DNA from 4 places in the Acinetobacter junii genome. Region 1 is predicted to be linked to each of the others. Evidence: predicted binding sites of a transcription regulator. Region 1 holds the regulator's gene; each other region holds the start of a gene.
The links. Region 1 encodes PhoB, which activates phosphate uptake and scavenging genes when phosphate is short. Its sites were predicted from a motif close to TGTCATNAANCTGTCATAA; they were not measured.
Positions count from the first base shown of each region.

Region 1 (8,125 bases):
CAGCAATAGCTAAGCCCTGTTGTGTTACTGTCTTAATAAAATATTCTTTAAAATGATCGAAAAAATAAAAAACCATTTCATCTGAATATATAAACGCCAATTCAAGTGGTGTGTATACAAATGATTTTTTCTTTGGGTCTGCACCTAACTCTAATAGCTTCTTTGCTAATTTAATATTATTCGCTTCAATACTTAATCCTAAAGGTGTTCCTACACCTTTAAGATTTCTATTTAATTCACTTTTACTTATTTTCTTTGAGAGTAAAAAATCTATCTGATCTACTAAATTAAGATGGCAAGCATATACTAGGGTCTGCTTTATTTTTTCTTTTTGAAGGCTTTTCTGTAATTGAATTTTACGGTCTTCCTCAGATGGAATCACATCATAAGTTTGATATAAGATCAATTCCATTGCATCATCCCAAAATAATTCAGGATTGTAGCCAGTATGAAGTATTACTTTTTTATCAATAGAATAATAACTGTAAATACCATTATCTAATTCATAATTATCCATAAGATTATGTATTTCTTGAAATATATCTTCAGCATTTCCTAGATTTTTGAATTCTTTCTTATCTGTTTCATAAACCGTCGCATACCTTAAGTGAATAGTTTTATTCATCATAAAGAAAAAATCTTGAGTAAGCTTTAAGCTATCTACTTTTCTTAAAATTGTATCTATTGTTGGATTCATAAATTGAGTTAAATATCATAAATTTTCATTTAGTATAAAAGAAAACTTTTAAAATATTGAGTCCATTTAACATAATGGCGCTTATGCGAAATCAATCTTTATTATTTATTTAAAATCAAAAACTTAAAAATTTTCTACCACCCTAAAAACAACAAAAAGCCGACACAGAAACATGTCGGCTGCTTTTTAAGCACTTTTGTCACTTTTAGCCGATAAGATGGGTTAAAAAACGTTCAAAATTTCCATTTATTTCGCTAGCCTTCATTAACATCACAACTACTAAGCAATGTATTCAATACAAATGCCTCATTAGCTACACCATTTAACCCCTCATACTCAAAGTCGTAAAGACCTTTAACTAGAACAGTTAACTTATTTTGCCTGCTTAGAAAAAAACTCAAACCTGTTACATCTACAGGGTGATGCGCCCCACCTAAATATATAGAACCACTTAAATCACCTTGAGTAAAAGTCAAAGATTTATTAACTAAATTGCAAAGTTTTGTTGATGGTAAGTCAATATCATCTAAACGAATTATTGGACTTACAAGATCATCTTGGTAGATAAATGGTTCCATAAAAATATGGATAGATATTTCAGAATCTGAAGAACTAAAAATTATTGCATGTTTGGCAACTAAGTCTTTTATGTTAAATGTTCGCATATGTAGTTGATATAAATAAAAGATTATTGATTTTATATCAATATCTTTTATTTTTAATTAATAATGATGGAATCTTTCTTTAAATCTCAACCCACTTAATATAATGGTTGTTATGCGAAAAATATATTAAATCAAATGCTTGTGTATTTTTCGTGTTCCTAAAAAAGCAGCCGACTTAGACAAGAGTTAGCTGCTTTTTAAGCATGTTTGATATTTCTTGCCAAGTATAAAACTAATTCTGTAAGCCATTTCCTACACCGATTAACGTCAATGTCCCATTTTCAGCCTAAGTTAAATTCCCTAATATGAATTCATCAGGAACAGGAAGTTCCAAAACATAAAACAATAATAATAAGTTTGAGCATCAGGATGTGAGATATGACAGGAGTTGTATCTAGTGAAAGGAATACGAAAAAGCCCGACAGGATGTCGGGCTTTTTTCTTTTTCTTTAAAGCTGTTGTTTTGCCCAAAGTTCTATCAGCAATTGAAGTATTTTAGTGAGAGGTTTATAACTAGGCCAAATCGCATGGATTGGCATATCTAGTCCGTTGGTGGTATCACTAAACTCCAAACGAACCAAACTTTGTTTAGCAAAATGCTCATGGACGATAGACAACGGAAAATTACCCCAGCCGAGTCCTTGCTCCACCATCCCAATTGCCATCGATAAATTATCCGTATGCCAGTAGGCATCTGAGACCAAAATACGAGGGTCGGGGAGAGGATAATTTTTACTTGCCACAATAATTTGTCGAAGCTCAGATAACATCGTCAGTTCATTTTTATGTTGTGCCCGAAGCTGTTGTGCTTCTTTAGGGGAAATCGCAGCAACAAATTTTTCAACACTCAATAAGCGGAAGCGTTCATTGGTATCAATCGTAGATGAACTATAAGCAACATACAGATCGATTTCATTATTTCTAAGGCGTGCTTTGAGTTCTTGCTGTGCTGCGCAGTGCATTTCGATATTTAACAGCGGATAGCGATGCGTTAAATCTTCGATGCCTGCCAATACAATTTTTTGATTAATATCAGCCGCAACGCCAATTTTAAGATTTGTTTCCAATCCCATAGAAAGCTCGGTGAGATGCATTTCAAGTTGACGCAATTTGGTCACAATTAATCGTGCATGCGGTTCAATAGATAGGGCAATCTCGGTAGGCTCTAAATAATTTTTGCTACGTTCAAATAATTTTAAATTCAATTCTGCTTCTAAATTCGCAATGGCCATACTCACAGCCGAAGGAACTCGATTTAAAGCACGTGCTGCAGCAGAGAAATTGCCTCGATCAATCACTTCAAGAATTAATTCCAGCTGTTCACTATTCATATTTATCTCTGCCTTGCTTGTCAGAAAAACTGATCACGATTAACTTTTTTTATCAGAAAGAGCACGTAAAATCCACCTTTTGTTGATTTTGAGGTGCTGTCATGCAAGGAATGAAAAGAAGAGTGACCTATGTATTTTTCTATGAAGTGCTCAGTTTTTTGATTTGTGCGATGATTTTGGCTGTACTTTCAGGCTCAACGATCAGCCACACTGGACCTTTGTCATTATTAATTGCGGTGATCGCTGTCAGCGTAAATTTCTTTTACAACTATGCCTTTGAATGGTGGGAAAAACGACAGCATTCTAAGACACGAACCATTTTTAGACGTATCGCCCATGCTATCGGTTTTCAAGTGGTCTTAGTCACTATTTTGATTCCATTGATTGCTTGGTGGATGCAAATCAGTTTAGTTAAAGCTTTCTTATTAGATTTTAGTTTGATGATCATCATTCCATGCTATACCTTTGTTTATAACTACTTTTTTGATCATTTATTTGGTTTACCCAGTCACTTGCTTGAAACTAAACCATTGCCTTCAACGACTAAGCTTTAATTTAAATCAAAGCCAATTCACGCAATCATGATTGCATATAAAAATGGGGACTTATAAAAGCCCCCATGTTTTTATCTATGATATTAAGCGATGTATATTTTTATAAGCGAATCCATGTCATAGCACGAAAGCTATTATTATTTGGATGTTTGGCACTGATATTTAGCATTTTACCAGTTTTGCTTAAACGTCCTTGAATACTGTATTTATGACCATCATAAGGGTTGATCCAGACACCTTGACCAAATTCCTCATCTTGATTGAGTTTTTTGAGCTTAGTTAATACTTCCATACCGACGATAGGTTGATCTTTCAACGCACCTGTACATTTTGTGCAAGTAGTCGGAGCGACCTCTTTAGCGGAGGGATACATTTTGACGATGACAGCACTGTATTGTTCTGTTTTAGAATTGCGTCGAATCACAATATCTGACACATAAGAACCAGTGCGTTCATCGACAACTTTCCATGTACCAATTAAAGGATCAAAAGGGCTTGCTTGAATATGAAAAGCAGTACTGAGTCCGAGGAGTAACGCAAAGCTGCGAATTAAAGAAATAATCATAAGTCGTTTTTACATCGAGATGAAGTGTAGAAATAGCGAAATGAAACAACAACTTATTATATTATTTAAAAGTATAGAAAAACATCATAAATCAGGGAACTTGGCAGTTCCCTGTAATTATTTTAGATCATATGGTAAAGGCGTTCTTTCGGGAACACGGCTGTAAATGTAGAGCCTTCATTTTCTTTAGAGGTGATTTCGAGATGCGCACCATGCTGCATCAGCACATGCTTAACGATCGCTAGACCTAGACCTGTGCCGCCAGTTTGACGACTGCGAGCGCTATCAACCCGATAAAAACGCTCCGTGAGACGAGGGAGGTGTTTAGGGTTGATCCCAATACCATTGTCTTGAACAGAAAAATAGGCATGATCACCATCTTCGTGCCAACCAATGGTAATAATTCCACCTTTGGGTGTGTATTTAATGGCATTGGTAATTAAGTTGCTGAAAGCACTAGCAATTTCCATGTCTGAACCAATCAGATCACAGTGGCTATCAATATCTAAGTTGAGTGTATGACCATAGTCGAGATTGTAGGCACGTGCATCATCAAATAATTGATTCATCAGATTTGCCATATCAATAATCTGATTTTTAGCGACTTTTTTATTATTCTCTAAATTGGATAATAGTAATAAATCATTGACCAAAGCATTCATACGCTTGGTTTGCGACTGCATCTGGGTAAATGCACGTTTCCAACGTGGGGTAATATCATCTTGATCGGTAAAGGTTTCAAGGTATCCGCTCAATACCGTCAGTGGCGTGCGTAGCTCGTGGGAAATATTATCCACGAAATCTTTACGCATCTGTTCAAGGTTATGCATACGAGTAATGTCATGTGCAACCAAGAGACGGCTTTCCCCACCAAAACGTGTGATTTTAACTTGTACATAACGCTCTTCGTCCATCTGTGCTTGAAGACGAATTCCATCTGGCGCTTGATCACTATTTTTGAAATATTCAATGAAATTGGGTTGACGCAAAATAGAGAGTAAATTGCGACCACGATCTAAAGGATTAATTCCCAATAACTTTTCAGCAGCAGGATTCCACCATTCAATCTGATGCTGATCATCGATTAAAACCACCGCTTCAGCTAATGCAACTAATGATGACTGAGCACGATCTATTAATCCCACCATCTCAGCTTGTACGATTCGTTCTTGGCGTTGTGCGCGGTAGACATTAAATAATAGTGCGCCCCAAATGCCATTTAAATTAGGTGGCATATCGTAGGGACGATTTGAAATCCAATCATTGACTAGATAAAGCGAGCGGAGCTGCAAAAGGAAGAAAACAACAAAGGCAACAAAGATACAGCTCCAAAAGTATCCAACCCCAAATCCAATTAAGCTTGCAATCAATAAGAAAAACATCAATAGTCTTAAATCTTGTTTTGCAAACGTCCACAAACTGCTGTAACGAAATTGTTGGTGCTCACGTGCCAGTTCAGGGACGGGATAAGGTTCATACATAAAGGGTTTTAACCTGCTGCTAAGTCAGCTCGTGTAGAAAAACGATAACCAGTGCCACGTACCGTTTGAACAAAACGATCAACACCAAAGGGTTCTAACACTTTGCGCAAACGACGAATATGTACATCAATAGTACGGTCTTCGATATATACATTGCCGCCCCAAACTTGGTCAAGTAATTGAGCACGTGTATATGCACGTTCAGGGTGAGTCATAAAGAAAGCAAGCAAACGATATTCAGTCGGCCCCATCTCGAGGATACTGTTTCCAAAACTCACACGCTGGCTGACAGGATCAAGCATTAAGCCATTGGCATCAATAACTTTTTCACCGCTTAGCGCATTGGCACGACGTAACACGGCTTTAATACGTGAAACCAGTTCACGCGTCGAAAATGGTTTGGTCATGTAGTCATCAGCACCAGCATCAAGACCTTGAACTTTATGGTCTTCTTCACCGCGTGCAGTCAACATGATCACAGGAATTTCTGCTAAGTTTTCATCGCGTTTTAGGCGACGGCACAAATCGACACCACTCACACCACCCGGTAGCATCCAATCCAGCAAAATAAGAGCAGGACGCTGGTCAACAATAATCTGATGCGCTTGTTTAGCATCTTCCGCTTGCAAACATTGGAAGCCTGCCATATCCAAAGATGTATGGATCATTTCGCGGATCGGTAGTTCATCATCGACAATTAAAATATAGTCATCTTTCACAGCGCAATACCCTTAATATCTGTAACGGTGAACCGTTTTGTTGTTATGACAGGCTTATTACAAAGATTAATTATGACAATATCATTGCAAAAGAGTTAATAAAGTCGAATTTAGCAATAAATTGTGACAATTGTGGGGCAGAGCAATGACCAAATGATGACAGGTTGCTGATTAATAAATCAAATGAATTCATTCGTTTAATCGGATCATCATTTAAGTATATGCTTTGTAACAAAACTGTAAAAGGATTTTAATTTTTTTGTGATGTGGTTTCGATAAAGGATAAAAACACGGCACAGCAGGCTGCAAGAACTTCATCAAGTGGTTGTTTGAAGCCTTCAGAGACCCAACGAATAATAATATGAGTCACGTATCCATTCAGCCCTGTAGCCATTAACGACACTTCATCATTGCCTTGAGGGGCATTCGGCATCGTGATCATGACGAAAGCCTGAATAATACGGTCAAATTGCGTCAATGTTTCTTGAATAGTGGCTTGATTATGTAAGTCTTGAACGAGCATGGCATCAATATAGATGATACGTGCCATACGCGGATCATCTTTAATTGCAGTGAGCAATGCAGATAAACCCGCAGTCACCATGTTTTTAGGTTCAGGGGCAGCCATGATGACCGCTTGGGTCAAGCAAGTTTGCATTTTTCCAATCATTTTTAAGAAAACGGTTTGGAATAATTCTTCACTTTTCTTAAAAGATTCATAGAAATAGCGTTCAGTAAGTTTTGCCTCATTACAGACATCTTTCACAGTGACAGAGAAAAAACCTTGTGTCCCGTAAGTGGCGATACCCGCCTCAATCAGTTTCTCTCGGCGCGCTTCTTTACGCTCACTCAAAGACAGCCCTTTAAATTGGCGTTCTTTCGCGTCAACATTCTTTTTTTTACGTGTCGCCTGATCTTGAGTCGTCATTAGAAAAACCGTTCCCTAAAAAATCTTTAAATCGTGTGGCTCGGACGAGTTTGCATTGAATTACTGTCATTTCAGATCAAAAATCATGAAGATGACCATCCATACCACAACTTGCAAAAGGTAGACAAAATTATTCCCCTTGTTAAATTTTATAACGAAGTTTGTGGAAACATCTTAGCCCTAACACTCTCGACAATAACATTTTTTACCAATTGTCGATTCTTTATGCGGCTCTAGCATAACTAAATTCCACACAATATGCTTTGTCTCGTTCCAAGATCTTAGGTCATGAAATGTAAATAGACCTAATATGACAAGCAATATGTTGATTCTTGCCATTTGTCTTAAAGTGATATTGTACTATATTGACAATATGTATTGTCAAAATTATATTGGTTATAACTCAAACTGCACATGATCTACTCAAATGTGTGCAATTCATTCGCAATACAAAGGATAGGCAATGAAAAATTTTAAAAATAAAGTCGCAGCGATCACAGGTGCAGGTTCTGGGATTGGACAACAACTGGCAGTTTTATTGGCTAAACAAGGATGTCACTTGTCATTGAGCGATATCAATGAAAAAGGCTTGGCACAAACTGTTGAGCTTGTGAAAGATAATCCAATTACAGTTACAACCAAAGTGCTTGATGTTTCTGATCGCGAAGCGGTAAAACAATGGGCACAAGAAACAGTTCAAGATCATGGTTGTGTCAATATGATCTTTAACAATGCAGGAGTTGCATTGGGTTCTACCGTTGAAGGTGCAAGCTACGAAGATTTAGAGTGGATCGTCGGAATTAACTTCTGGGGTGTGGTCTATGGAACTAAAGAATTCCTTCCATTCATCAAACAAACTAAAGATGGTCACATCATCAATATCTCAAGTATTTTTGGTTTAACATCACAACCAACTCAATCTGCTTATAACGCAACAAAATTTGCGGTACGCGGTTTCACAGAGTCATTACGCCAAGAACTTGATATTGAAAAGAGTGGTGTAAGTTCACTTTGCGTACACCCAGGTGGTATTCGTACCAATATTGCCAAAGCTGCAAAGATGAACGACAGCTTAAAGAGCCTAGGTATGGATCCAGGCAAATCAATCAAGCAGTTTGATAAATTCTTGCGTACACCACCAGAAGAAGCTGCACGTCAAATTTTAAATGCGGTATTAAAAGATAA
Region 1 is NZ_CP059558.1:88,296-96,420, forward strand. It holds gene H2677_RS00415 (ankyrin repeat domain-containing protein) at 1-697, opposite strand, end outside; gene H2677_RS00420 (hypothetical protein) at 952-1,362, opposite strand; gene H2677_RS00425 (LysR family transcriptional regulator) at 1,812-2,699, opposite strand; gene H2677_RS00430 (PACE efflux transporter) at 2,795-3,247, shown strand; gene H2677_RS00435 (DUF2147 domain-containing protein) at 3,348-3,812, opposite strand; gene phoR (phosphate regulon sensor histidine kinase PhoR) at 3,935-5,293, opposite strand; gene phoB (phosphate regulon transcriptional regulator PhoB) at 5,302-6,012, opposite strand; gene H2677_RS00450 (TetR/AcrR family transcriptional regulator) at 6,263-6,940, opposite strand; gene H2677_RS00455 (SDR family NAD(P)-dependent oxidoreductase) at 7,404-8,125, shown strand, end outside.

Region 2 (8,125 bases), 1.6 Mb from region 1:
CTTTGGCTAAAATTTTCTCACATTTGAATATAAAACCAAGCAATAAGATCACTATTGCTCTCTTCTAGAATCCTATCTGATTAATTTACGCACAAAAATTAAATTCATATTACAAAGTGTTATTAAATTCCGCCTAAATGTGCCAACATTTTGAGCGCCTAAGGTATTTAAGGTCAAGGCGAAAGATACAATAATCGCTTAGACTTCGTGCAATCTTGACTCATGATGAGACTTAAAAAGATGAAATCGCTTGTGGAACAGCAAAAAATAAATTTTAAACATCTCGCTATGCGTGTATTTGAAGCAGACAAATTAGTCTTATCTCAATCTACACCTTATCAAGTTATTGCCGAATTTAAACAAACACGTGTCAGATTCTATGCTTCTGAAAACAAGCGTTATAAGGAACCTCTTGTTTTCGTTGCACCACTTGCGATTAATATGGATATATACGATTTATATCCATACCGTTCTTTAGTTAAACACTTTCAAGAAAGCGGCTTTGACGTGTACCTGATTGATTGGGGTAAATTAACTTATAAAAATTATCATATTGATTTCTTATCATTCATAGATAAGTTCATTCCACGTTGCATTGAAGCAATTCAAAAGCATTCGAAATCTAAAGAAATCTCGTTACATGGTTGGAGTATGGCTGGCATCTTTGTCACGCTATATACAGCACGCCATCAACCAGATGCAGTAAAAAATTTAATCGTATTGGGTAGTCCAATTGATAGTTATGCATCAGGTTATATTGGTAAGCTATATAAAACGCTCGCCTATGTGACAACACGTAATGCGACGATTAAAGACTATATTTATAATCGTCTCCCAAAACTCATGATTCATTCACCAGGTTTTTTAAATTCTTTGGGCTTTAAGTTACTCGATCCTAAAGGTTGGATCGACGGCAATATCCAACTGCTTAAAAATCTGGATAATCTAAAACTGGTTCAGGAAGATGCAACTTTAAGTCATTTTCTTAACAATATGATTGATTATCCTGGTGGCATTAATCAAGACATGCTGTTTAATGTTTGGATGCAGAACCCATTAAAAAATGGTGCAATCACACTAAAAAACAAAACCATTGAATTAAAAGGTATCAACTGCTCTCTATTAGTTGGCGCTGGGAAAAGTGATCAACTGGTAACGGCTGATGCTGCTTTTCCATTAACTCAGTTGACAAATAGCCAAGATGTCACGTTTACTCTTATACCTGGCGGACACTTAGGTTTAATGTCTAGTCAAAATAGCTCAATCGAGTTTTGGCCGACACTTACAAAATGGCTAGAAGAACGTTCAACACATTTAAAAAGGTAAACTATGACTCAATCTGTTGCATTTATCGGTTTAGGTGCCATGGGATATCGCATGGCTGCTCATTTACCAAAATATTTCGACACCGTTTATGTTTGGAACCGAAATTTTAGTAAAGCCGAACAACATGCAACAGAATTTGGAACAATTGCCATTGAACTCGAACAAGCAGCGCAAGCCGATGTGATTTTTTCTTGCTTACCGACCAGCCAAGATGTTGAAAACCTAATAAACAGTATCAACATCAAATCAGGTTCGATTTGGGTTGATTGTACCAGTGGTGTCCCTGATGCAGCACGTCGTCTAGCTGAACAGCTCAAAGCTCAAGATGTAGCATTTTTGGATGCACCCGTCAGTGGTCAAACTATAGGTGCAGAAAATGCAACCTTAACATTTATGGTAGGTGGTGATATTAATGCATTTGAACGTGCCTATCCTGCTATGTCAGCTTTAGGAAAACTTATTCAACATGTAGGCGAGTCTGGCGCAGGCTTTGCAGTAAAAGCAATTAATAACATGTTGCTCGCTGTAAATTTATGGTCAGTAGCTGAAGGTTTTACAACATTAAAAGCACATGGCGTAAATCTAGATGCCGCCTTGAATTGTATTAATGCTTCTAGTGGCAAAAGTCTAGTCACTGAGAATATTTTCCCTCAACGTGTTTTAAGTCGAGAGTTTCCTGTTACTTTTGCCTTGCCTTTATTAGCAAAAGATACGGGAATTGCCCTAGATTTGGTACACGATGCAAAATTACCTGCACCTATATTATCTTTGGCACAAAGTCTCATTCAAGCTGCAAGCTTAACTGCTGAATCCAATAGTGACTTCTCAGCTGCAGTTAAAATGTATGAATCTTGGACTAAAATCACGCTTAAATAAGACCCTTTATTTATGCAATATTCTATTCATCGACACTTTTGATATCTGAAATTTATTAGATAGCATTGCATAAATATGTGGTGCTTTAAATATTACATTTATTTCAATGCTTATAACTTGAGATTATTAAATTACATTTAAAGCTAATTAACTTACTTTAAGTCAATGAAAAATATATTTTTTATTTTTGAATATGAATAAATCATGAAGTAAAAATTACACTCAAACAATACACATTGATTGAAATTTCATGAATAAGCCTTATATTGGTAAGTACGTAGGGATCAAATGCCATATGAATATCGTTTCATAAAGCCTTGATTTATACCTTTTTGAATAGAGGAACACCTCATGAATAAGTTTACGGTTGCAGTTATTGCAGGATTAATCTCTTTTACTGGTTTTAATCTCCAAGCTGCCACACCAGAACAAGAATGTAAAAAGTTGCAAGATGACTACAACCTCATCTATGCATCAAAAGGATTCTGTTTTAAAGACGCTGATGCGAAAGCTAAATATGGTAATGAAAACTGCCATACGACTAAGCCAAAATTTTCAGATAAAGAGCAACAACGTCTCGATCAAATCAAAGCTCGGCAAAAAGAGCTTAATTGCAAATAAAACTACTTAAATAGTTCATTTATAGCTCTCTTATTGAAATCATTAAGGGAGCAATTTTTTAACTTAGTACATCATATAAAGGATTAATCATGGCATACGATGACCAAAATATTTTCGCGAGAATTTTACGTGGCGAATTACCTGCGATTAAGGTCTATGAAGATGATCAAGTACTCGCATTTATGGATATTATGCCCCAAGCGGAAGGTCATACGCTCGTTATCCCAAAAACACCTGCAGTAACTCTACTCGATTTACCTGCGGATGCTGCTGCATACACCATTCAAATTGTGCAAAAGATTGCTCGAGCGATTGAAACTGCATTAGATGCAAAAGGTATTGTTTTAATGCAATTGTCTGGTGCTTCTGCTGGGCAAACTGTTCCTCATGTGCATTTTCACTTAATTCCAAGTTCAGTACATGAATTGGGGCGTCATGCTGCCAAGATGGGCGATCAAGAAAAAATTAAAGAATTAGCAGAAAAAATTAAAGCTGCACTGTAATTTTTCACATAATAAAAAGCGAAGTTATAACTTCGTTTTTTATTATTACTATAAAAATCAATAATAAATATAATTATTACCAAATATAAATCGTCATCAAACTGTCATCTTTCTTTCACTTCTCTGTCACAAAGTTTTCCGATACTGCATACAAGTCAGTGAGCTGTGTAACTTTTTGTACACAAGCAAGCTTATAACAGTAACTAAGGCATTAGCCATTTACAAAAAAGTGTTTTGGAGAAATCTCAATGAAAAAATTGCTTCTTGCTGCTACTGTAGCAACTTTAGCCATGAATGCAGCGCAAGCAGCACCAACATTGTATGGTAAGTTAAACGTAACACTTGACAATGTTGATAACAAAAACTTTGATGGGGAAAGTGACGTTACTGAAGTTAACTCTAATGCTTCACGTATTGGCGTTAAGGGTGAAGAAAAATTAACTGACAAACTTTCTGCAATCTATTTAGCTGAATGGGCTATTTCAACTGATGGTTCTGGTTCAGACACAGACCTTAGCGCTCGTAACCGTTTCATCGGTCTTAAATCTGATGGTATCGGTGCACTTAAAGTGGGTAAATTTGACTCTTACTTTAAAACTGCTGCTGGCAACAACCAAGATATTTATAACGACCACACAATTCTTGATATTACAAATACAATGTATGGTGAAGATCGCCTTAACAACGTAATTGGTTTTGAATCTGACCCTAAATTACTTGCTGGTCTTACTTTCAATGTAATGTTCCAACAAGGTGAAAATACTTCTGACTCGAAAGAAGGTGCTTCTGGTTACGATGATAAGCGTGATAGCTTCGGTGATTCAGTTTCTGCTTCTGTTAACTACGAAAACAAAGATCTTGGTTTAGCTCTTGGTGTTGCAGGTAACTCGGGCGTTCAAGGTAAATACAATGCTTACAGCTTAAAAGATATTTACTCTGATGCTTACCGTGTGACAGGTTCTATGGACTTTGGCGTAATTGGTGCTAAAGGTTTAGTTCTAGGTGCTTTATGGCAACATGCTGAGCCTAAAGATGATTTAACAGCATTTAATACTGGTAAAAAAGACACAAATGGTAAAGATATTCTTGCGAACTACAAAGGTTTGGAAGAAGATGCTTGGGTAGCTGCTCTTACTTATAAGATTGGTGACACTCCATTTGCTGTAAAAGGTCAATACCAATCAGCTACTACTGCTCGTGATGGTTTTGAAGATCGTAAACTTGACCAATACGGCGTTGGCTTAGACTACCGTTTCAACAAACAAGCTCGTTTCTACGGTATTGTTGCTCAACAAAAACGTGATTGGCAAGATGAAGACAACAAACGTACTGTTGTAGGTGCAGGTATGGAATATAATTTCTAAATTGAGATTATCGTTCTACAAAAAAAGGGCATTCATTTGAATGCCCTTTTCTTTTTGATTACTTACTTCTTTAAGAATCCACTTACTAAATTTAAAACATTCTGAATATCTTGATTTGCTTCTTGAGGATTTGTACTAGAGCCTTGTGGTGTCAAAGAATCAATAACTTGTGGTAGAACTGATGCTATTGCACCATAAATTGCCTGTTTAGGCGCTTGTGTTTGTTGTGCAACTTGTTCAACATCTTGATCATCAAATAAATTTTGAATATTTTGAGTTGGAACATCTTGAGCATTTTGTTGCTGTGGATCGACCCAGCTTTGGACCTGATTTGCTAAACCTGCATTTTTTAGTTTGTCTAAAGCACCTTGCAAACCGCCTTGTTTTTGAATCCATGCAAGAATTAAGGGTAAAACTGCTATCAATAACGTTTGTGCTGTACCACTGCGGTTACTATTGGTCTGAGTAGAATTACCACTATTCCCCGCACCTAACTGACCTAATACTGAACCAAGAATTCCGCCTAAACCGCCTTGTTGTTGGTTTTGATTATTTTGTTGTTGTCCACCAAGTTGACCTAAAACTGAACCTAAAATTCCGCCCAAACCACTTTGCCCAGTCGTTTGCTGTTGTCCACCTAAAGCTTGTTTCGCCAGTATTTCAACAATGTTTGCTAAATCCGTCATGACTTATCCTTTGGAATTATTTATTCCAAAAGAATACGCTGCTTTGAAAAAACAAAACAAAGATGATTTGTTAATTTTTGCAAGAACTTGCAATCAAAAGCAAGGATTTAGTTTGGCTAAATCCAACCTGATCACCAGCGGAACTTATCCCAGTTTTCAGGATTTGCCCAGAACTTAGAGTTGAACCAGTCAGGAACATGTTTATAAGTCAAAATATTAAACTGCCATAAAGCAAAATCGCTTTCATGTGTGGTTTTATCAATCAATTGAGTAAAACCAAGTGAACGCAGTAACTTTTCATCAGTTAATTTACTCACGACAACAATACGTTTTGCCATCAAATCTCGAAGCTTGACTAATAGTTGGGATTTTTGAGAATCACTGATAGTTTGCATTTCTTCTGTATCAAATAATACAAAACCTAAATCATATCGCTGTGTAAAAGGCAGATTTAAAAAGTCAGTTACGTTAAAATAATTCCATTGAATAGAAGCATTTTGGTCAATTTTCTGACCTATAGAAAGTGCAGTATGAATCGGCTGTTCTTTAGATAAATCGTCTAGCATAGAAGTGATGACATTTTGTTCAGCCATACTGCAACCCTTGATTGAGAAAGATGAGAGTTTATTAATGGAACTACAGGGCATTTGCCATAAAATGCATGCAGCACTCAAAACGCATAGTGTAACTGATCAATCAACACGCAAGGCAAATGTTGAATATAAATTTATCCTAGATCGTTCAGAAACTGATCTACCGTTTGTGTTGGGTCAAGAGTTAGAGATTGAATGGACTGGAAATATTTTTTGTACATCTTGTGGTGCAAAAACACCTAAATCATATTCGCAAGGACATTGCTTTAAATGCTTTAAAACAAAAGCTGAATGTGACTTGTGTATTATGAAGCCTGAAACCTGTCATTATCATTTAGGTACATGCCGTGAAAATGATTTTGCACACAATGTCTGCTTCCAACCACATATTGTTTATTTAGCGAACTCTAGTGCCTTAAAAATCGGAATCACCCGTATCGTGAATATGCCAACACGTTGGTTAGATCAAGGTGCGACACAAGCTCTCCCAATCATGAAAGTGGGTTCACGCCGTTTATCAGGACATTTAGAAACATTATTTGGCACTCAAATCGCTGATAAAACAGATTGGCGTAAATTGCTTAAAGGCGAAGCTGAGCCACTAAATTTAATCGAACAGCGGGATCAGATCATTGAGGAATTTGCACCTAAAATTCAAAGTATTCGTGATGAGTTCAGTCAAAATCTAGAGTTCAATGAAAATCTAGAATTACTAGAAAATGAAATACCACATGAGTTTATATACCCTGTGGAACAATATCCTGAAAAAATAAAATCACTAAATTTGGATAAGACTCCAAAAATACGTGGTGTATTACAAGGTATCAAAGGTCAATACCTGATACTTGATATTGGAGTGATCAATATTCGAAAATATACAGGCTATGAACTGATTCTTCGAGCTTGAATGACTTAAATAAGGTGGCTACGTTGCCACCTTTTTATTTATCAAGAAGTCAAACAGTTCAATATCGCTTTGACTGGATCTTCAGTATTCCCTGAGATGAGCTGCTTATGCATACTAAGATGTTGCATCATTTGAATATGTGCAGTTTCGTGATCCATCAATTTTTCAATTGAAGTTGCTAAATGCTGTGGCGTTGCATCTGCTTGTATTAACTCTTCAATTACCTTTTTGCCAGCAATAATATTGGGCAAAGAATAATATGGAATTTTGACTAAAAATTTCGCAATTAGATAGGTTAACCAGTTTAATTTATAAAATGTCACCATCGGACGGTGCAATAACATCGCTTCAAGTGTCGCTGTACCAGATGCTAAAGCAACTATGTCACTCGCATTCATCACCATACGTCCAATTTTTGATTCAGCATCTGAATTTTCTAAAACATGAATTTTAGCCTTTAAGCTCGTCCCAACATTCTGTAAACCCTGCTCTATCTGTTGCTTACGAGCATCATTGATTGCAGGTATCAGAAACTCAAGCTCTGGATATTTACGATGTAAAATCTCGGCAGCATCCGTCAACAATGGTAATAATCGTTCGATTTCACCGCGACGACTACCAGGAAGTAATGCGATGTGAGTTTTATTTGCGGCTAAACCTAATTGATGTTTCGCTTCAATAATCGGATTCTTGAGAGGTAATTGTTTTGCTAAAGGGTGTCCTACAAATGCTGCTGGCACCTCATAATTTTCATAGAATGTTTTTTCAAATGGAAACAAACAAAGGACTAAATCTATACTTCGTTTAATGCCATGAACTCGTCCTTGACGCCAAGCCCAAACTGAAGGACTCACATATTGAACTGTTTTGATTGGTAAATTGTTTTCTTTAATCGTTTTAGATAGACGTAGATTGAAATCTGGCGCATCTATTCCTATAAAAATATCTACGGGACGTTCAGCCCACCGTTCAACTAGACCATCACGTACAGCAAATAATTTTTTTAGGTCTTTTAAGACTTCCACAATTCCCATCACAGATAGTATTTCCATAGGGTAATAACTATGAAAACCTTCAGCGATCATTTGCGGACCACCAATACCCTCAAATTCAACATCTATGCCTTGTTCGCGAAAACTACGCATGAGTTTAACTCCTAGCGTATCACCAGAAACTTCACCCACGACGATCCCAATTTTTAGTTTTTGCTTTAACAAGACAACTGCCCCATTCAAATGTTTGAAATATT
Region 2 is NZ_CP059558.1:1,730,588-1,738,712, forward strand. It holds gene H2677_RS08180 (alpha/beta fold hydrolase) at 241-1,326, shown strand; gene H2677_RS08185 (NAD(P)-dependent oxidoreductase) at 1,330-2,202, shown strand; gene H2677_RS08190 (YARHG domain-containing protein) at 2,554-2,823, shown strand; gene H2677_RS08195 (HIT family protein) at 2,913-3,326, shown strand; gene H2677_RS08200 (porin) at 3,575-4,690, shown strand; gene H2677_RS08205 (YidB family protein) at 4,753-5,376, opposite strand; gene H2677_RS08210 (DUF6231 family protein) at 5,508-5,969, opposite strand; gene H2677_RS08215 (DUF2797 domain-containing protein) at 6,007-6,876, shown strand; gene lpxB (lipid-A-disaccharide synthase) at 6,918-8,093, opposite strand.
Region 2: a site for PhoB is predicted at 3,418-3,436, ahead of H2677_RS08200 (porin). Genes of this name have one in related genera too.

Region 3 (8,125 bases), 870 kb from region 1:
TCCAAAATCGCTGCTTGTTTTTCACCATCAGCTTTAGTAACAGTTGCACGACGCTGACGTTCAGCTGCAGCCTGTGCTTCCATTGCAGATTGCATCGTATGTGATGGTTGAATATCTTGAATTTCTACAGTTTTAAGTGTAATCCCCCAATCAGAAATATCATCTGAAATAGCAGCCTTTAATTTCGCTTTGATATGATCACGTGATGACAAGGCATCATCCAAATCCATTTCACCTACGATCGAGCGCAGAGAAGTTTGTACAAGATTTTGAATCGCCCAAGTATAGTTTTCGATACCATACACAGCTTTTTCTGGTGTGGTCAGATTGATATAAGCAACGGCATTCATCACTAACACAGCGTTATCACGTGTGATCACTTCTTGTGATGGAATATCTAACACAATATCTTTCGTCGTGATTTTATATGCAACTTCATCTACATATGGAATCACAAAATTGAGACCTGGATTCAACGTGGTATGGTATTTACCAAGACGTTGAACAATCCATTTATAACCTTGGGGAACAATTCGAACCCCTTTAAAAATGGTTATACCAACAAAAGCGAAGAGCGCTAAAACAACAATAGTACCGACAGACATTAGAAACCCTCTTTATGTTTATGAAGTGCTATGCGGTTGAACAACTAAATCATTACCCATGATATCAATAACACGAACACGATCTCCGACTTTTACAGGAGCTGTGCTTCGACAGTTCCACTCATCAGAGCCGAGTACAGGCATTGGAAAACGCACCACGATTTGACTGTGATCCAGTCCAGTTTGGATGACCATTCCTACTTGACCAATGGTTGCTTCACGGGATAAACCCGCTTTGGTCTTATCAATTGAGAGTGGTTTTATAAATTTAAACCAAAGAATCGTACATAAAATCGATAAAATCCCCCAAGTGATCACTTGAGTGGTAAAGCCCATCATTGGGAAAAGCCAAAGTAAAATACACACCATCACTGCTGCTATACCAAACCATAGTGCAGCAAATGCAGGTAATACCAATTCTGAAAGAATTAACAAAATACCTAATACCAACCAGTGCCAAGGCTCAACTACAAATTCCATAGATTTGCTCGTATCGTTAAACGGTAAATAGAGGTGAAAAAATATTCACCTCTAGCACTGTAACAGATGATTATCTTTATGAATATATAAAGATAATGAATGTGTTTTAGAATTTTGGTCGAGGGGCAGGTTTAAATGCTGCAGGGGATTTTTTGAAGTTAGTAATTGCAGCTCGGATCGCTGTGATCTTGGCTTGAGCCGCCTTTTCACCTTCTAAGATAGCTTGGTTACTTGATTTTAGATCAAGTACACCGAGATGACCGACTTTCGGCTGAATCACGACAGTAGCTTGATTAAGTTCTTCGTTAATACTTTGCTGACCCATGATATTAATCGTCTGATCTAGTAATCCCCACATATTCATGGGTTTATCACCTGTAGGACGCGCAGAAATATCAACCGCGATTACGATATCAGCACCCATATCTTTCGCTGTTTTTACAGGAATAGGGCTGACTAAACCACCGTCGACATATTTGGTACCACCGATGACCGTTGGCACAAAGACATTTGGAATACTACATGATGCACGTACAGCTTGACCTGCATTGCCTTTAATAAATTCAGCTTTCTTGCCGTTGTCTAAACGAGTTGCTACAGCAGCAAAACGTATTGGGAATTTCTCAATCGGTTTGTTGGCAACTTGACTGTTGACATAATTCTGAAGTTTTTGCCCCATGATAAAACCTTGGCTATTTAAGGTGAGATCACGGATGTCAGACTCTTGTAGTTTTAATGCAAGACTTTGCATCTGATAAGGCGTTTGCCCACTTGCATAAATGCTACCAACAAAGCTGCCAGCACTGGTGCCGGTCACAATTTTAGCTTTAATGCCATGTGACTCAAGGACTTTGATGACGCCAATATGTGAAAAGCCTTTAGCACCGCCACCGCCTAATGCTAAAGCAATCACGGGCTCACGTGCTTTTAAGGTTGAAGTTGGTGGCGTTTTTTTTGCAACTTGATCACAACCAAATAATGTCAAGCTAACAAGTGCTAAACAGGAGAGTTGAGCAATTTTCATATCAAAAGGAGATAAAATCGACGAAAAGATGGGCACATCTCAGCAGATTTGCCCTCGATTTTCTAGTTTTTTTTCACAAGTTTTTGTAATGGCTCTGCTAACCAATTGGGATTTTTGGGAGAAAAATGTCCTTTGTAAAAACCCATAATTTTTTCAAGATCTTGTTGATAATGACCTGTTGGCGTAAAGGCACCTAAGCAGTAAATCGTTTTGTGGTCATAATCAAAAGAAAACATCACAATCGGAATGCCTGCTGCATGTGCAATATGGTAAAAGCCACTTTTCATTTTTTCGGCTTTTTTACGCGTCCCTTCAGGTGCCATTCCGACCCAGATTCGATCGCACTTTTGAATTTCCGCAACGACCTGTTCAGTCAAACCATTGGTACTATCACGATGCACAGGGATTAATCCCGCCCAGTTGAGAAGGGGCTTAAACGGAGGCTTAAATAGTGTATCTTTGCCTAGAACCGTAATCTTGAGCCCCAAACCGCCAATCGCAAGAAAACCGTACCACCCATCAATATTAGACGTATGTGGTGAGATAATAGCGACTGCTTTGGGTAAGTTTGGAATTTCACCAACCACTTTCCAACCTTGACTTAGAAAGAGTTTCTTACACAATGCACGGCTATAATTGGTTCCTCTTTGTGGTACTAGAGGCGGTAATTCAGGAAAATGTTGTGACATAGGTTCAGAAAAATAATGACAACTTTAACCATCTTAAACTCTCACTATCTGCATCGCATTGGCAAAAAATGAGATTTTAATGTGGTGGTTTTGAGAGGATTAGATAGTTGAAGTTACAAAGAAATACTTTAGGAACAGCCTTACATGCCTAATCTTCGTCAAATCTATTTATTGCTATTTTCGTTGTATTGGGCACAAGGATTACCTGTCGGTTTTATGACACATGCTTTACCTGTGATTTTAAGATCTCAAGGTGTATCTCTAGCACATATCGGCGGTTTTGGATTATTGATGTTGCCGTGGTCGATCAAAATCTTTTGGGCTGCATATGTTGATCGTTATGCAATCTCGAATTTAGGTCACTATCGCAGTTGGATTATTCCTACTCAATTCGCTAGTGTTATTATTTTGGTGATATTGTCCTTTTTTCCGATTCATGCACTTGATCAACCTCTGTATTTATTAATCTTCTTTACTTTGCTGTTATGTATAAATCTTACAGGTGCAACACAAGATATTGCGACGGATGCTTTAGCTGTTAATTTACTTAAAAATGATCAATTACACTGGGGTAATACCTTTCAAGTGATTGGTTCTCGGTTAGGGTTTATCGTCGGTGGAGGTGTCGTACTTTGGTGCTTGGATTGGTTATATTGGCAAAAAACATTTTTATTGTTGGCGGTTTTAGTATTCCTGAATACCATTCCTATTTTATTTCATAAAGAACCTGAACGAATTAAATCGATAAGTTTAAATAACAGCTCAAATCATTCAAAAATTGATGCGATTAAACAATATCTTCATTATTTTAGCTCGTCTCCACAGTTAAAAGCATGGTTGCTAGTATTAATCACTTTTAAGATTGTTGATGGATTGACAGGCCCTATATTAAAACCACTTGCTGTTGATTTAGGTTTAACTTTTTCTCAAATTGGACTTTATATTACAATTTTAGGTGCTGTGGCTGCATTGTTAGGTGCAGCAATTGCAGGGGGGGTGTTAAAATATCTGTCTAAGGCTTATGCCTTGATTATATTTTCTATGTTAAAAATTCTAAGTCTATTTTTCTATGTTTATTTGGGTTATGTATTTGAACATAATAAAAAAATTGATTCTTCTGTAATATATGCAATCAACGCCTTTGAAGATGCATGTTCCGCGATGTTGTTGGTGGTCATGCTCAGCTTAATTATGAACTACAGCCGTAAACACTTTGCGGGAACTGACTTTACTTTGCAGGTTTCAGTTATGGCGACAGTCAGTGGTTTATTATATTTACTAAGTGGATTACTTGGTGATTTGCTTGGATATTACTATTATTTGTCTGTAATTTTTCTAATATCATTCATTTGTTTGCTACCAATTTTTAATTGGAAGAAATATGTAAATATTAATCAAGGTTGATTACAAATTTATAAACCTTAGATATTAAACTGTAATATTTTAAGGTGGCAATCTAAGGCTTTTCGATAAATTTATTTCTTCATTCAATTGTTTTTTAGCTCTATTTCTTGAGTTTAAAATATGATGGATAACATTATAAATCACTGACTAATAAATATTTTTTGGTGTGGATATAATAAAAAAAGATAAGGTGTTAGTCTCGGCTAAAAATTAAACTTTAGTCGAAAATGAAATAAATAAATAAGATTTTAATCGTTTTGTCATATAAAGTTAATGTGTAGGATTTGTTACAAATTTAACTAGGATGGCAAAAATGAAAATCAAAATTGTAACAGCAGCAGTATTAGGTTTACTTGCAACCTCTACTTTTGCAGCACCAACAATCTACGGTGAAATCGACGCGAGTGTTGATTATCTACCAGAAAAAAATGCGACAAAATCAAACAAGGATGTTTGGGAAATTAGTTCGAACAGCACCTTTATCGGATTCAAAGGTGATGAGAAATTAACAGAGCGTTTAAGTGCTGTTTATGCTGCTGAATGGGGATTCAGTGCAGATGGTGACAGCAGTGATTGGACTCAACGTAACCGTTTTGTTGGCTTAAAAGACAGCAAGTTGGGTACAGTGAAAATTGGTAAACATGACACACCAGTCAAGCAACTCTCTAGTGTTGTAGATACCTTCAACAACTATGTTGCTAACAAAGCAGATGTAACAGGGATTTTTACTGGTGAAAACCGTATTGATAATGTAGTGATCTATGAGTCACCTGCAGTCAAAGTTCTTGATGGTGCATTTAAATTTAATGCTTTACTGGCAACAGGTGAGGCGACTGGAATTAAGCAAAGCAGTGGTGGTGCCAAAGTTGAAGGTCAGGGCTTAGGTGATGCTTGGTCAGCTTCGGTAACTTATGAAAACCCACTTTTTGTTGCGGGTCTCGGTTATGACAAAGCGATCCCAAGTACGTTCTTAGGTAAAGGTATTTTAAATGCATCTGATCCTGAAATTGCAGGTGGATCAGTGTTTGCTGCTGCAAATACAGTTCGTGCGATTGGTCGATTAAATCCAATTGAAGGTTTAGCGCTTAAAGCACTTTATCAAAGTTCAGAAGTTGAAGAAACTTCTTATGCTGATGCGGGTGATGCAACTAAATGGGCTGCAAAAGCTAAAAATATTGATGATGCACAAGGTTGGTTAGTTGGTGCTGAATATAACATTCCACAGTCTAAAAACTGGACAGTGAAAGCTCAATACAGCCAAAACGATACCAGTTTCAAAGACAACAGTGCTGACTTCAAAGCTAAGCAAGTCATTGCAGGTGCGGATTATGCATTTAGTAAGCAAGTAAAAACTTATGGTTATGCTGGCTATTTAACGCTTGAGCAAGCGGACAAAAAAGACAAGCAACCTGTAGGCGGCATAGGTTTAGAATTCAAATTCTAAACCATGTAATTCTAAAAACACCCATAAGGTTCTTATTGGGTGTTTTTTTTATTGGCTCAAATGACATTTATTTTAAATATAATATATGATTTTTGATAATGATTATTATTAACTCTAATTAATTATTATCTATATGATAAATATTGTTATTTTTTTAAGGTAAATTCTGCATTTTTTGCACGAGTCATGTTGCTTTAAGTGATTTTTAAGTTTCAGCTTCTATCTTTGTCGCATACAAAATTATCTCTCCGATTGTGACGATGACTATGCTGCTGAAAAAACTAAGGGCAAAGCCTATTTCGCTACTCACGTTTAACCTATTGCTTTCAATTTGGTTAGGACTTTTCTTAAATTTTGCTTTTTATGAAAAGCTTCAGTCGCTTACACCTTATACAGGTATTAAAGCAGGGTTATTCGTAGCCGCTTCAGCTGTAGTCGTTGTCTCAGCCTATTTCTTTCTTTTTCAACTTTTGAACTGGAAATGGACAGCCAAGCCTGTTGCAATCGCCATGGTATTTATTGGTGGATTTGCTTCATATGCTGTCAGCACATTAGGGGTGTTAATCACTTCAGATCAGATTCAGAATTTGATGCAAACAGATATCGCTGAAGCAAGAGATACGTGGTCCATACATTTGGTCACTTGGACACTGGGCATGACCGTATTACCGATTATTGCCATATTGATCGTAAAACTGAAATCTGAACCGATCTTGAAACAGTTGTTGAAGAAGGTCATGGCGACGATCGTATCACTAGCGATGGTGGGTGGGTTGTTGTTCGTATTTTACGTGGATTTTGCAGCAATCTTTCGTGAAAATCGTGATTTAAAAGGGATGATCTCTCCACAAAATATGATTGCTTCTTTTGTGTCTTATTATAAAAAGAAAGCGCCTAAAGAAAATTTACCATTGGTCACTTATGGAACTGATGCAAAACTTGGAAAAGACAATACTACTCGTCCGAAATTGATGGTTTTAGTGGTAGGTGAGACGGCTCGTGCTGAAAACTTTTCTTTAAATGGTTATGCGAAAAATACTAACCCGAAATTATCAAAACAAGATCTTATTAACTTCTCTCAAGTAAGTTCATGTGGTACAGCAACGGCGGTTTCAGTGCCATGTATGTTCTCTGGTATGCCTCGTAAAGATTATGATGAAGGGCTTGCCAGTCATCGAGAAGGTTTACTTGATATCGCACAACGTGCTGGCTATAAAGTTACTTGGATTGATAATAACTCTGGATGCAAGGGCGCTTGTGACCGCGTTGAGCAGTTTAAAATACCTGAACCTATCCAGCAGAAATGGTGTGAAGAAGGTGAATGTTTTGATGATCTTTTAATTGATAGTTTGAAAACATATATCGCAACTATTTCTAAAAATGACACGCAACCTCGATTGATCGTTTTACATCAAATGGGTAGTCATGGACCTGCGTATTACAAACGTGTTCCGCCGCAGTTCAAAGTCTTTAAACCAACTTGTGATACCAATGCCATCCAAGGATGTAGTCAAGATGCACTGATTAATAGTTATGACAATACCTTGTTGTACACTGACTATGTGTTAGATTCATTGATTGAAACATTAAAAAATACAACGCAGTATGAGACAGGTTTGTGGTATTTATCAGATCATGGTGAATCAACAGGTGAAAGTGGTATGTATCTTCATGGCGCACCATATGCGATTGCACCAAGTCAGCAAACACATGTACCGATGTTGATGTGGTTCTCTGATGCGTGGAAGCAACAAGCCAGTCGTCAAGTCCAGTGTTTAACACAGCAAAAAACTAAAGCATTAAGCCAAGACAATTTATTCCCAACTTTATTGAGCTTGCTGAATGTCAAAACGAAAGTAATTGATTCACAAAATGACATGCTGTCTGCATGTTCAAATTCCTAAGAATGAGGAAATCATGACTAAAATCTTGATGATCGAAGATGACTTTATGATCGCAGAGTCAACCTTGACTTTACTGCGCTATCATCAGTTTGAAGTGGAGTGGGTCAATAATGGTGTGGATGGTTTAACAATGTTGACCAAACAACCATTTGACTTAGTACTGCTAGATCTAGGATTGCCTCTGATGGATGGCATGCAAATCTTAAGACAGATTCGTCAGCGATCTTCTATACCTGTTTTAATTATCTCAGCGCGTGATCAACTCCAAAATCGAGTGGATGGACTGAATCAAGGTGCTGACGATTATTTGATTAAGCCTTATGAGTTCGACGAATTACTCGCACGTATTCATGCTTTGTTACGACGTGGCGGTGCTGAGAATGCACAATATAAACAACAAACCCAATTGCTCAAAAGTGGTGATTTAGTTCTAGATGTGGAACAACATTTAGCGACCTTTAAAGGGCAGCAGATTGAATTATCCAATCGTGAGTGGGCGATCTTGATTCCATTAGTCAGTCATCCCAACAAGATTTTTTCTAAAGCAAATCTAGAAGATAAGTTGTATGATTTTG
Region 3 is NZ_CP059558.1:2,613,474-2,621,598, reverse strand. It holds gene H2677_RS12070 (SPFH domain-containing protein) at 1-605, opposite strand, end outside; gene H2677_RS12065 (NfeD family protein) at 624-1,085, opposite strand; gene H2677_RS12060 (patatin-like phospholipase family protein) at 1,192-2,109, opposite strand; gene H2677_RS12055 (lysophospholipid acyltransferase family protein) at 2,172-2,798, opposite strand; gene H2677_RS12050 (MFS transporter) at 2,943-4,202, shown strand; gene H2677_RS12045 (porin) at 4,516-5,646, shown strand; gene H2677_RS12040 (phosphoethanolamine transferase) at 5,913-7,550, shown strand; gene H2677_RS12035 (DNA-binding response regulator PmrA) at 7,564-8,125, shown strand, end outside.
Region 3: a site for PhoB is predicted at 4,222-4,240, ahead of H2677_RS12045 (porin). Genes of this name have one in related genera too.

Region 4 (8,125 bases), 870 kb from region 1:
TAACATTGCAAAGACAGGTATTAACTGATATTGAAGAAAGGTTTGTAATAAGAAATGAAAACTAGTCTTTTAAGTTATCAGTGCCCGTACCCTAAAAAATCTAATTGTGGTAGAGGTCGTGAGATTAAGTGTAAATGTGAAAATACTCCATGGGCTTGCAAAGAATTTTTTCCTTTGAAAAAAAGGTTAAAAGTTAAGTTGAAAAAAGATTTTGATAATACGTGTGCTTTTTGTCAAAGAACTTTAGCAGAAGATGAAGATATTATTATTGATATTGAACATGTTTTACCTAAGCATAAATATGTTTGTTATAGTTTTGATGATCGTAATTTAGTCATTTCTTGTAGGAGATGTAATACAGGAGCACAAAAAGGTACGAGAACAGATTTTATTAATTATTTAATTGATAATAATAAATACGATGAATCAGTTGATTTTTCACTTAATAACTATAGGTTTATTCATCCCAAATATGAAAATACTAGGGATTTCTATGAATTAGCATGTTTACAATCAGGACGTTCAGTATTTATGCGTTATGAAATAAATCAAGAACATCCTAAACTTGAATATACATTCGATTTCTTTAATTTAAAGAAACTCGAGCGTGGTACTCTAGAGGATTGTGCACGAATAATGCTTAAATTAAATAGTAGATTCTCAAAATATTTACCTGAAAAAATATAAAAGAATCCCCTCAATTTGAGGGGATTCTTTTATTTGATAAGAATTGATTTTCTTCCCCCTTTGTTAAAGGGGGATCGAGCGGGGTTAACCAATCGAATCATCTAAATTCGGTGCTAACCAACGCTTTGCTTCATCCAATGTCCAGCCTTTACGCTTTGCATAATCTTCAAGCTGATCTTGAGAAATTTTACCAACGTTAAAGTATTCACTTTCAGGGTGCGAATAATAGAAACCACTGACAGAAGAAGGAGGGATCATCGCAAAGTGTTCAGTTAGCTTTGTACCAATCTTCGCTTCAGAGTCTAACCAGTCAAACAACACAGCTTTTTCAGAATGCTCTGGACAAGCAGGATAGCCTGGCGCAGGACGAATACCGACATATTTCTCTTTGATCAGTTCTTCATTACTCAACGTTTCATCTGCTTTATAGCCCCAGAACTCTTTACGGATACGTTCATGTAAATGTTCAGCGAAAGCTTCTGCAAAACGATCTGCTAAAGACTGAACCAGAATCGCTGAATAGTCATCACCTTTGGCTTTATATTCATTTGCCAATTCTTCTGCACCAAAGATCGACACCGTGAAACCACCGAGATAATCTTCAGGCTGTTCAGAAGGCTTAATATAATCTGCCAAAGACAAGTTTGGTTTACCTGTCACTTTGTCTGATTGCTGACGTACGTGCTCAAAGGTATGAGTACGATTTTGACCTGATTCATCAAATACGCTGACAGTATCTGCACCAGTACGCTGCGCAGGGTATAAGCCAAATACAGCACGAGCATCGAAACGTTTATTTTCAATGATGTCTTTCAGCATCGCTTGCGCTTGATTATAAAGATCAGTCGCTGCTTCACCGACCACTTCATCTTCTAAGATTTTCGGGAATTTACCCGCCAAACTCCAAGAGATAAAGAATGGTGTCCAATCAAAATATTCAACTAAGGTTTCAAGCGGATAATTCTTAATAACTTGTGTACCCAAAGCATTTGGTTTTGGTGGTACATAGTTATTATCAATTTTAAAACCGTTTTCGACTGATTCTGCATAACTCAATTTTGCAGCTTTCGGTTGCTTATTCGCTAAGCGTTCACGAATCTTGGCATATTCAGCACGATGCTCTGCAATAAAGTTACCGCGCATTTCAGGAGAAAGTAGGGTGGTTGCGACACCCACTGCACGTGAAGCATCCGCGACGTAAATTACTGCATCATTTGAATATTGAGGATCAATTTTAACTGCGGTGTGTGCTTTGGATGTAGTTGCGCCGCCGATCAATAAAGGAATATTAAAACCTTTACGTTGCATTTCTTTGGCAACAAAGACCATTTCATCCAAAGAAGGGGTGATCAAACCTGACAAACCAATGATGTCACATTTCTCATCTATTGCTGTTTGCAGAATTTTCTCTGCAGGTACCATCACGCCAAGATCAACGATGTCATAACCATTACAACCCAAGACAACACCCACAATATTTTTACCAATATCGTGTACGTCACCTTTTACCGTTGCCATCAGGACTTTACCTTTAGATTGTCCTTCTGACTTCTCAGCTTCAATGTATGGGTTGAGCCATGCTACAGCTTGTTTCATGACGCGTGCAGATTTAACGACTTGAGGAAGGAACATTTTTCCTGAACCAAACAAGTCACCGACCACGTTCATGCCGTCCATTAGTGGGCCTTCGATCACATCAAGCGGACGTTTTGATTTTAAACGTGCTTCTTCAGTATCTTGATCGATATACGTGGTAATACCTTTAACTAAAGCATATTCGAGACGTTTTTCGACAGATTCATTACGCCATTCAAGATTTTCAGCTTCTTTGGTAGCACCCGCTTGACCACGATATTTTTCAGCAACTTCTAGGAGTTTTTCAGTTGCTGCTTGACCTGTCTCACCTTGATTTTGGTTAAGTACAACATCCTCAACAGCATCTTTCAGCTCTTTATTGATATCGTCATAAATCGCCATCTGACCAGCGTTTACGATACCCATAGTCATGCCTTGTTTGATGGCATGATAGAGGAATACTGAGTGAATCGCTTCGCGTACAGGTTCATTACCACGGAATGAGAACGAAACGTTAGAAACACCACCTGAAATCATGGCATGTGGTAAGTTTTGTTTGATCCAACCCGTTGCTTCAATAAAGTCTACGGCATAGTTATTGTGTTCTTCGATCCCTGTTGCTACTGCAAACACGTTTGGATCGAAAATAATATCTTCAGCTGGATAGCCAACTTCATTGACTAAAATGTCATAAGAGCGTTTACAAATTTCACGCTTACGCTCAGCGGTATCTGCCTGACCAACTTCGTCAAAAGCCATGACAATAACTGCTGCACCGTACTGACGGCAGAGGCGAGCTTTTTCGACAAACTCGTCATAACCTTCTTTTAAGGAAATCGAGTTTACAACAGGTTTACCTTGAACACATTTTAGACCTGCTTCAATGATTTCCCATTTCGATGAGTCAATCATGATCGGCACACGTGAAATATCAGGTTCTGAAGCGACGAGGTTTAGGAAATGCACCATCGCACCTTGCGAATCGAGCATCCCTTCATCCATGTTGATATCAATGATCTGCGCACCAGCTTCAACTTGTTGCTGAGCGACTTCTAAAGCTTCTGCAAAATTTTCTTCACGGATGAGACGAAGGAACTTTTTTGATCCTGTAACGTTAGTACGTTCACCAACGTTTACGAATAAAGAATCATCATAGATATTAAATGGTTCTAAACCACTCAAACGGCAAGCATGAACAGTCTCAGGAATTTTACGTGGTGGAATATCTTTAACAGCTTGGTAGATCGCACGGATATGATCTGGTGTGGTACCACAGCAACCACCAGTAATATTGATCAAACCACTCTCAGCAAATTCTTTAATAAAGGCTGCGGTTTGTTCTGGGGTTTCATCATACTCACCAAATGCATTCGGTAAACCAGCATTAGGATGGGCTGAAACAAAGGTATCTGCAACGTCAGAAATCGTTTTAACGTGAGGGCGCATTGCATCTGCACCTAATGCACAGTTAAAACCAATTGATAGCAAATCACCATGACGCACTGAGTTCCAGAATGCTTCAGCCGTTTGACCTGTCAATGTACGACCTGAGGCATCTGTGATCGTACCTGAAATCATCAATGGAAGTTCATAACCGATTTGCTTAAAGACTTCTTTGACCGCAAAGATTGCCGCTTTACAGTTCAATGTATCGAAAACTGTTTCGATCAATAGAATGTCAGCACCACCTTCAATTAAGGCGTGTGTTGCTTCGATATAATTTTCTTTTAGTTCATCGAAAGTAATATTACGGAATGCTGGATCATTGACGTTCGGTGAGATCGAACATGTACGTGATGTAGGGCCAAGTACACCTGCCACGAATCGTGGCTTATCTGGGGTAGAGTATTTGTCACAAGCCGCTCTCGCGAGACGTGCTGCTTCACGGTTGATCTCAGGTACAAGATCTTCCATGTGATAATCTGACATTGAAACACGTGTACCATTGAAGCTGTTGGTTTCAATAATGTCTGCACCAGCATCCAAATAAGCTTCATGGATACCCTGAATAATCTGTGGTTGAGTCAGTACTAAAAGGTCATTATTACCTTTGAGATCAGAAGCCCAATCTGCGAAACGTTCACCACGATAATCTTCTTCTTCTAATTTATGGCGTTGAATCATGGTTCCCATTGCACCATCAATAATCAAGATGCGTTGGGCGAGAAGAGATTTTAGGGTGGCAAGCGTGGACATAAGGAACCCCAGTATATGGCAAATATAAAAAGCTGAGGCATTGTAACAGAAGCGAACAGAAAGCGCGTATTTTCAACAACACAGAGCACTGATTCTTCAGTTCAATTTTGATGTGTCACAAAACCTTCATTAATTTGTAATAATTATGAGGAATAATGCTCCAAAAACCAGCGAATGAACTGAAATATGACAAATTGATGTCATATTTAGTAGCATTTGTTGCAAAATCAGACAAACAGTTTTTAAGACTTTTTGTTTTTATATCATATTGTATTTAAAGGGATATTTAATTTAATAGACTAAAGATTAGAACAAAAAACATCACAAAATGAGCTGAAATGATGAAATATCAGCTTTATATGACATCTCTTTGTCATATAATTGTCATAATTTAATTAAACAATACAGGGGATTTTTTTATCCTCTAACCGTCTACATGAATTCTAATATTCCTCCTGTTTCGGATTCACCGCTTGCCAACTCTTCGGCAAAATCGACGAATGTACATGTACCTACACCGAAATTCTTTATGCCGGTGTTTTTGACGATCATTGTTTCAACACTTATATATATTGGATTTCAGGTGAGTGCTGATTTAGCGCATGTACCACCTTTGAGTTTATATTCAGTTATTCTTTTGTCTACGGCATTATTCATTGCCTTAGGTTTTGAGTTTGTAAATGGTTTTCACGATACAGCGAATGCTGTAGCAACCGTAATTTACACCAATGCCTTACCTGCACCTGTTGCAGTGATGTGGGCTGGCTTCTGTAACTTTCTTGGAGTTATGGTGGCAAGTGGAGCAGTTGCTTACGGAATTATTGCATTACTTCCAGTTGAAATGATCATGAATGTCGGCAGTGGTGCTGGCTTTGCTATGGTTTTTGCACTGTTGATTGCAGCGATTCTGTGGAACTTAGGAACTTGGTTCTTAGGTATTCCTGCATCAAGTTCTCATACTTTGATCGGTTCGATCTTGGGTGTGGGGATCATGAATCACTTGTTAAATGCATCAACTGGTGCAACCAGTGGCATTGATATGGATCAAGTCATCAAAGTCGGGAAGGCATTGTTATTTTCTCCTTTGATCGGTTTTGCATTTGCAGCAATTGTATTCTTACTGGTTAAAACAATCTTTAAGCGCCAATTGGAATTGTTCCAACCTCCTGTTGGTAACAAACCACCACCACCACTTATTCGTGCGATTTTAATCTTTACCTGTACGGGTGTAAGTTTTGCGCATGGTTCAAATGATGGTCAAAAAGGCATGGGCTTAATCATGTTGATTTTGATTGGTTTGGTTCCTTTGGCTTATTCATTGAATAAAAACTTAGATGCTCAACATCTACAATCATTCGAACAGCTTTCGGCTCAAACAGCGACAGTGTTGAATGTCAATCAGAATGAATTATCTGATGAAAAAGCTCGTGAAGTTTTGACGAAATTTATTCAAACCAAAGAGCAAACTCCAGAAGTTGTTCCTGCTCTTGCAAGCATGACCTCTCATTTGGGTGATCGTGTAGCGACTTATGGCAACTTAAAGGATATTCCTGAAGCTGCTGTGAGTGAAATTCGTAATGACATGTATTTAAGTACAACGACATTTAAACGTTTAGATAAAGCAGATGCTTTACCTGAAATGAATAAAGACCAAGAAAAATTGGTAAAAGAATATCGTAGTAACTTAGATTCATTCTTACAATACATTCCAAACTGGGTGAAGGTCGCAGTCGCGCTTGCTCTTGGTTTAGGTACGATGGTGGGTTGGAAACGTATCGTGATCACAGTGGGTGAGCGTATCGGTAAAAACCACATGACTTATGGTCAAGGGATGTCAGCGGAATTAGTTGCGATGAGTACGATTGCTGCTGCTGATGGTTTAGGTATGCCTGTATCAACAACACACGTTTTGAACAGTGCGGTTGCAGGTACGATGGTGGCAAATAAATCAGGTTTGAATTTTGCGACAGTACGTACCATTCTTTCAGCTTGGGTATTTACCTTACCTGCAACGATCTGTTTGTCAGGTGGCTTGTACTGGGTATTCCTACAATTTGTGTCTTAAGTATAGTTAGAATATTTAGAATAGAAATAAAAGCTTTGCTTCGGCAAGGCTTTTTATTGCTTTAATCTTTGAGCTAATTGCACTATCAGTATATCTGTTGCTAAGCAAAGGCTTAGTCACCTGATCCAATAGATTGTTTTAAACATTGATTTCAGCTCTTTTTTTTACGTTGTAACTAGTCATTTTTAGCTTTGCACTAAACTATCCATCTATGAAATTCAAATCAGCAGCATGTGCATCTAAAAATTCAAATAAGTGAAGGCTATTCCCCAAATGTGGAATATGTTTCCTGACAAATATTAATTATTATGAAGATGCCTATATGTTTGGTTATCCTTATTGTAAACAACGTTTTACTTAAATTTCGTTTACACTCCGCCATTCTCAGAAATCGAGAGTGGCTTTTTTTATTTCTCAGATAATTGCACCAATAAAAAAGGAGCTATTGAATAGCTCCTTTTTCAAATGATATTAGCAATTATGCTTGTTGGATTCCTGCAACAACCCAATCTTGTTGCGAGCCAACAGGTTTAACAAAGTGCCAAATTTCAGTAAATGGTTGTGGCAAGCTATTTAAATCTTCACTTACCGTACCTGTGAAACGAACGCTAACCACATATTGTCCATTTTCAGTTGTGCTTTCAGCAACCATCGCATTGAGATTGCTAAACTCAGCCACATCTTGGTCTTGGTTAGCCATGATGTCGCTATACATTGAGTTATAAAGCTCAGGAGTCAAGTAACGACGAATTTCTTCGATATTATTTGCGCTATTTACTGATTGAATGTGATTGAAGCGTTGGCGTGCAATACGGAGGAAAGCAGCAGGTTCAGTCCCATCAGGTAATTGATTGCCACTACTCATTGAGGCACCACCAAATGGAGCCTGAGTCGCAACACCACCACCAACTGATTGACCAAAAATATTGGTGTTGTCACCAGCCGTTTGACGCATAGTTGGTTGTGGGCTTACAGGACGGCCAAAGTTGTTTTGACCGTTATTATTTGGAGCATATGGATTAGCTGCGGCTAATTTTTTTTTTGCACCGAATTTACGGAATACAAAGAATGCAACTGCAGCAGCTAGGAGTACCCATAACCAACCTGGAATACCACCTTTTTCCTCTTCTTGCGCAGCTTGCTGCTCAGCAGAAGTAGGATTGTTGTCATCTGCCAATGCATTTGCAGCAACCGCACCTACAGCAGCACCTGCTACACCAGCAGCAACCATAGAACCTACGCCTGGACCTGATTTTTGAGTCGTCGTAGTTTTAGTTGTAGGTTGTTGGTACGATTGAGTTGTAGTTGGCTGAGATTGAGTCGTCGTTGTTGAACGAGTCATACCATGACTTTTGCCACCGCCCGCACGTTTAGCTTCTGCAACTGGTGCCGCGACCAAAGTTGCCATCAATAAAGCTGCCATCAAGCCACGCTGGTGTACTTGCATCGAAAATTCCTATTTAATTCCAAGATGTAAGTGTATTTATGAAGGTATTCGTTGATAATTTCAACTAAAAAAGTATGTTTTTTTATGTCAGCTCATCACTAAGCTGCATTGCTTCAGTCAATGCTTCATGTAAACGGGCTACAGCAATGATTTGA
Region 4 is NZ_CP059558.1:959,375-967,499, forward strand. It holds gene H2677_RS04600 (AAA family ATPase) at 1-65, shown strand, start outside; gene H2677_RS04605 (HNH endonuclease domain-containing protein) at 55-687, shown strand; gene metH (methionine synthase) at 772-4,458, opposite strand; gene H2677_RS04615 (inorganic phosphate transporter) at 4,895-6,523, shown strand; gene H2677_RS04620 (Tim44 domain-containing protein) at 7,002-7,970, opposite strand; gene radA (DNA repair protein RadA) at 8,053-8,125, opposite strand, start outside.
Region 4: a site for PhoB is predicted at 4,830-4,848, ahead of H2677_RS04615 (inorganic phosphate transporter). Genes of this name have one in related genera too.